DNA from 2 places in the Paenibacillus sp. JNUCC32 genome. Region 1 is predicted to be linked to the other one. Evidence: riboswitches for the same ligand, from Rfam matches in the RefSeq annotation. Region 1 holds a riboswitch; the other holds the start of a gene.
The links. Region 1 has a riboswitch for thiamine pyrophosphate ahead of JNUCC32_RS22175 (ABC transporter substrate-binding protein). Riboswitches for the same ligand answer to the same signal wherever they lie in the genome.
Positions count from the first base shown of each region.

Region 1 (3,207 bases):
ATGGACGGTATTTCTCAGTCAGCTTATCCATGCTGATGCCGCCCGGATGGTGCGCGATTTTGACCTGGGATATGACGCTGGGACTTCCCGCTTTCACCAGCGCCTCATGCATGCGCTCAACGATTTTCAGCAGCTCGGAAAGCTCTCCTTCCAAGGTGGTTTCGAGCGCATGGACCTCGTATTTCACGCCCGACTCCTGAATGACCCGAATCGCTTCATCCACATAAGGAATGCTGTCGCCTCCATCCGGCGTTCTGGGTATCACTTGTATGCTCAAGAGGGTGTTTGCCATCTAAACTCATCCTTTCATGCAAGCTATATTGTAATGGAAGAGAGGCAGCCTGCCGGACAGGCCGTCTCTCTTCCAAATTAAATGCATCCTATGGTTTCTCCGGTAAAAATTCATTGGTGAAGGCGCTGTCCGCATCAAGCTCCTTCTCGAGCAGCTTGCGTTCAAACATCCAGTCTGCATACCCCGACCATACTTCGGCTTTCTGCTCGCCCCAGCGGGCAGCATCATCCTGATAGCGGGGACTCAGCCATTTCTGGCTGGCATGAACCAGCTCGGCATCCAGTTCGGGAACGGCCTTCGTCAGCAGGGCAGCCGCATCCTCAGGATGTTGAATCGCATAGTCGTATCCTTTTGAGGTCGCCCGCATGAATGCTTTGACAAGCTCCGGGTCCTCCTGGATCAGCTTCTCGTTCGTTACGATCACCGGCGTGTAATAGTCAAGCTGCTCGGAGTAGTCCTTCACATAGATCATGTCGAGCGGCTCGTTCCGGAGCTCGGCTTCGATACCGGTCCAGGCATAGAAGATCCAGGCAAAATCAATATCGCGTTTGACGGCCGTAAAATAATCGGCATCGCCCATGTTAACCATATTTACTTTGCTGACATCGGCACCGTCGATCTCCATGATGGATTTCATGACGGCTTCCTCAACAGGCGAGCCCCAGCCGCCGTAGGATTTCCCTTCAAAATCGCCAGCCTTGACGATCCCCTTGTCCTTGGGGGCGGCAAAGCCGGATGTATTATGCTGAATAATCGCCGCAATGGAGACAAGCGGCAGGCCTTGGGTTCTGGCAAGCGTGACGCCTTCCTGGTAGCTGATGCCAAACGGCACCTTGCCGGATGCGACCAGCGTATCCGTTCCGCCGGCCCCCGGCTGGACGATCTGGACGTTAAGCCCTTCTTCCTCATAATACCCGAGCTCCTTGGCTGCATACAGTCCGGTGTGGTTCGTGTTGGCCGACCAATCGAGCATCAGCTGTACGTCGCGGAGCTTTTCGGCCGCCTGGCCGTCTGCGCCTTCGGTACCTGTATTTTCGTTCTGTCCGCCTGTACCGCATCCCGCCGCAACCATCAGCAGGGCGCAAGCGAGAAGCAGCGCCATCCATTTTCCCTTCTTCATCTTGTCTTCTCTCCTTTGAATTCTCTTTCTCTTTCTATGACCTCGTTAACTCCACAAAAAAAGCGCCCTGAATGATATCAGGACGCATGACGGCGTAAGTGTATACCACGGCAAATCATAGCTGCCGCAAACATGGACTTCCTACGCTGGCATTACCCAGATCAGGTGTAAGGGTCAGTATCATCGGATACACTCTCAGCCGGCCAAATTCCAGCTCCCCCGGGATTTATGAAGTTTCGGACGTTACATCCGTTATTATAGTCCTAACGCAAAGACCTGTCTAGTTCGGAAGGGGATGCGAACGAGGCAGGTCTTCGTATTGGACATGGCTTGTGCGGTTGGAAGAATGAACCCCGTTAACCATTCACGGGATGAAGCATTTTGATAGGATCCTGTTCGCCAGCGGTTAGCGCTGGAAGAACTCAATCCATTCTCCTTCGGGACCGTGGACGAAGAAATAGCGGTACCCGTTCGGAAGCGTTACGATTTCCTCGTCAAGATGAGGTACGGCCAGTCCCTGTACGCGCACATATTCCGCTTCGATGTTATCGGTGCTGACGGCGAAATGATGGACGGTGCCTTCTGCGGGAAGCGTGTCGCTGTAACCCTGGATAAGCTCGATTTCCGTTTCGTCGCTGCCGTTAAATCCGAGGAATGCCAGCTGGATGACGCCATTGGTATGGGTAAGGCGATCCTTCAGTTCAAGTCCGACGACGGTTGTGTAAAAAGCAATCGTGGCTTCAAGGTCCCGGACGACAATGCCGACATGATCCAATCGTTTCTGTGACAAGGCTAAACACCCTTTCCGATTCATATGAGATATGACTGAAATATTATCATATAATTCCTATACGTCAAGTGGGTCTTGAGGACGGAAAGCTTTTGGAGCGCGATGGTTTAATAGAGTAGAATCGATGGTCTTTCTTTCACTTCCTCATCTTTACTTTTAGGTGGGTAAAAAGTATCATGAGAACTATAACTATTAATTCAAAAGACCTAACAAACAAGCATTGAAGAAAGCTTGCCTTTTGGCCGAGGAGGAATGCTTATGAGTCCAACTCCAGCAGATCATCTGTGGATTCGACTCGCCATCATATATGCATTCATTCAGATAATGACCGTTCTGTGGATGCCTGATGCTTTATTGCTTCAGCGTGTTCTAGTCATTATGGCTTCCGCTGCCGCTTCCGTCTATTTACTACGGATCAGTCGGCATTACGAGCCGCATCTTCGAAGGTTTTGGCTTATCGCAAGTGCCGGGCTGATGGCGGATGCCTCGGCTCGAATCATCGATGCTTGTTATTTTTGGCTGGGGAAAGAGAGCGCTTCCCGGACAATTTTGACTCAATTATTCTGGGGATTCGAAATCATCCTGTTTGCAGGTGCCCTCATTTATTTGTTCCGGCACGTACAAGGTTCGTTTCGGGGAGTGCGGTTTATGCTGGATATCGTGATCGTTGGCATAACGGTCATGACGGTAGGCTGGGAATATTTCATCAAGCCCGAGCTTACCGGTTTGGCGAATGAAGCCATATGGGGAAAGCTGTGGGTGGACATGCTGTACCCGCTGTGCGCAACGGTGCTTATTTTCTTCACCTTGGTGTTGTATTTTAACACAGGACAGTTAAGGAAACGGGCAGTCTTCCTGATGTGCCTCGGCGGGAGCATGTACATTGCCGCCGATGTTCTGCATATGTATCTCGTCGATTATAAGGGTGTTGAAGTTCGTTCATACCTGTACCCACTGTATACGTTATCGGTATTCATCATTGGTTTGGCAGGAGGGCGGTCAGCT
Region 1 covers NZ_CP062260.1:4,999,019-5,002,225, reverse strand. The annotation lists gene JNUCC32_RS22180 (MTH1187 family thiamine-binding protein) at 1-292, opposite strand, end outside; gene JNUCC32_RS22185 (ABC transporter permease) at 1-2, opposite strand, end outside; gene JNUCC32_RS22175 (ABC transporter substrate-binding protein) at 381-1,412, opposite strand; TPP riboswitch at 1,534-1,643, opposite strand; gene JNUCC32_RS22170 (VOC family protein) at 1,819-2,202, opposite strand; gene JNUCC32_RS22165 (GGDEF domain-containing protein) at 2,461-3,207, shown strand, end outside.

Region 2 (3,207 bases), 590 kb from region 1:
CCGAATCCGGTCAGCAACCAGCCGAATGATCTCGGCGTTGAACAGCATGCCCGTCTTCAATGCATCTATCCCGAGATCCGATCCAACCGCTTCAATCTGCTCCGCAGTTGCTTCGGGTGGCAGCGGATATACGCCGTGAACCCCCAAGGTATTCTGCACCGTGATCGCGGTAATCGCCGACATGCCGTACACGCCGAGTTCCTGGAAGGTTTTCAGATCGGCCTGAATGCCGGCGCCGCCACCGCTGTCAGACCCGGCAATCGTCAGGGCACGGGGTATGCGAGCCTCGCTCATCGCGTGCCTCCGGCAGCCGCCGCTCCCGCTTCCAGCACAGCGGCATACCCTTCCAGCGATCCTGGATGAAGCTTCGCCAGCTCGTCCAGGAAAGTTATCTGGAAGCTTCCCGGTCCCAGATCTGCCGTTCGCTCAGCAGCTTTCGCCGCCGCGGCCCCATAGAAGGCCAGACCCGCCGTACCTGCAAGCAGCAGGTTTGCTTCCACCGCGGCAAAGGCACCCAGCACCGAGGTCAGCAGGCAGCCTGCGCCGGTCACCTTCGTAAGCAGAGCATCCCCTCCGGTAATGATGCGCACTTCCGTTCCATCGGTAATCACGTCCTCTTCACCGGTAATGGCCACGATCGTGCCTAACTCGCGCGCCGCCCGCACGGCCAGCTCGGCATGATTGCTGCCTGCGCTATTGCCTGCGTCTACGCCCTTGATCTCGCGGATCTCCCCGATAAGGTGAGCGACTTCAGCCGCATTTCCGCGCACGAGCGAAACCTTCACCTCGCTTAGGATCCGCAGCGCCGACTCCGTCCGAAAACGGGTCGCTCCCGCGCCGACCGGGTCCAGCAGCACCGGCACGCCATGGGCATTCGCCGATTGCCCGGCGATAATCATCGCATCCACCAGCTCGCGGTTCAGCGTACCGATGTTCAATACGAGCGCGCCTCCGATGGCGGCCATATCCGCCACTTCCTCCGGCGCGTAAGCCATCACCGGCGACGCGCCCAGCGCGTACAAGCCGTTAGCCGTAAAATTCGTAACCACCACGTTCGTCATATTGTGAACGAGGGGGCTCGTCTGCTGTACCTTCGTCAAAAGCGCCGAAACCTCTTTTTCCCATGAATGCATTTATATCAGCCTCTCTTCGCTATAATGGAATTCCATGTGCTTGTGATCATTGCTCTTACAGCACCGCAGCCTCCAGCTGCACCGGCCACTCCTCCTGCTTATAAGCCATGTCCCAGAACAGATACTCCAGCTGGCAGCTCAGCATGAAATGCTCCCTCATCCGTTCCCGCTCGGCTGCCGTCGCACGATCCGCCCATGCATCGAGACGGTCGCGGAATTTGGCTGTCGCGTCTTCCCCCCGGTTTCCGTAGAAAGAAATCCAGTCGTAAAACGGATGGGAGGCATCCGGCTTCACCTCATTCAGCAGCTTGCGGCCAATCTCCAGGTACGTCCATGGGCACGGCAGCAGCACGGCCATAATCTCCCCCAAACTACCCTCATGCGCCACCGTCAGCATATGACGGATGTAATGATGCGCGGACGGAGCCAGCGGATATCCTTGAAGCTCTTCATAGGTCACCCCGGCGGCTGCGCAAAAATTCTGATGCGGGTGCACCTCGCTGTGCAGAATGAATGAAATCTGTTCGTTAAAGGCCGCAATCTCTTCACGGCTGATCGATTTGGATATGGCTATTCCGTATATCCGCATGTAGGCATTCAAATACTCAAAATCCTGCTTCACATAGTGAATCAGCTGCTCCCGCTTCAGATTCCCCTCGGCAATGCCTTTTACGAAGGGATGATCGAAGATTGCTTGAAAAATGCCTCCCGCCTGCTGACGGAGCTCTTGCGTGAAACTCATCTTTGTCCCCACCTCCAACATATTGAAGAGCAGGAAGTCCGTAAGACACGACTTTTCAGACAACGCTAAAAAGCCGCCCCGAAAACTGGAGCGGCTTCGTCAACAAGCCCGGGTGCGCCAAAAAAACGCACCGAGACCTCATATTCGAAGGCTCCACTTTCCTACGCTAGTACGAACTAGATCAGGTTCAAAGGGTCCAAGATACGCTCTTGTCTCAGCCGCCAACGGCTCCCCTAGTGGACTTCCTATTCTTTTGTCTAATACTGTACATAGGTTTGAGGGTGGTGTCAAACGTTAACAGTTTGTGGACGGAACCTCAAGCTCGAACCTTCCTCCGACCGCGTGATTGTGACGATGTACCGTGGCGGCTGTCTTTTCGCAAGATAAAAACGCAGGCTACCCCAAACTCATTCCGGAAACACTGACGCTCGGCTGTCATATATGCCCCCGCATAATGAGTGCATAAGCACAATTCAAATAAATGAAATTTAAAGGAGCGAGCGTATTTATGACGAACCAACCGAAAGCGGTTAAACCCATTCCGGATGGCTACACCTCCGTGACGCCGTGGATCATCTCAAGAAACTCCGCAGCGCTGATCGATTTCCTCAAGCAGGCTTTTCGGGCCGAAGAGCTTGCCCGCGTCTATGTTGGCGATGGTGTCATCGGCCATGCCGAGGTGCGAATCGGGGATGCCGTCGTCATGATGTTTGACGCAAAGCCGGAATGGCCGGATAGCCCGGCATACCTCCGTTTGTATGTTGAGGATTGCGATGACGTGTATCGGCAAGCGCTGGCCGCAGGTGCGGTCTCGGTGACGGAGCCAACGACCTTGTTCTTCGGCGATCGGGTGGGACGGGTACGGGACCCGTTCGGCAACTTATGGTGGGTACAGACACGAATGGAGGACCTCACTCCGGTGGAAATGGAACAGCGTGCCCAAGACCCGGAATACATCAAAGCGATGACCTATGTTGCAGGGGCGGAGATCGTGGTGAAGACGTCGTAAAAAGTACCGTGAAGTCAAGCGTTATTACAGGGAGGACGTGGGTGGATTCGGTGTCCCTGGGGTATGCATGGATGGCTGCCGACCAAAACGAATGTAAAACCGCATAACTAGAGTAGCTATGGGTTAGAGGTAGAAAACTCGGGGACTCGGAGTAGATAGCTGGTGCTACTGCTGGTCCTGGTACTACTACTGGTCTTGGTGTGACTACTGGTCTTGGTGCGACTACTGGTCTTGGTGCTATTACTGGTCTTGTGCGACTACTGTTCTTGGTGCGACTACGGTATTGATGCTACTACTGGTCTTGTTGCTACTACTGGTCTTGG
Region 2 covers NZ_CP062260.1:4,413,062-4,416,268, forward strand. The annotation lists gene thiD (bifunctional hydroxymethylpyrimidine kinase/phosphomethylpyrimidine kinase) at 1-294, opposite strand, end outside; gene thiM (hydroxyethylthiazole kinase) at 291-1,133, opposite strand; gene tenA (thiaminase II) at 1,189-1,875, opposite strand; TPP riboswitch at 2,017-2,120, opposite strand; gene JNUCC32_RS19735 (VOC family protein) at 2,384-2,884, shown strand.
Region 2: another riboswitch for thiamine pyrophosphate. It lies ahead of tenA (thiaminase II); the one in region 1 lies ahead of JNUCC32_RS22175 (ABC transporter substrate-binding protein).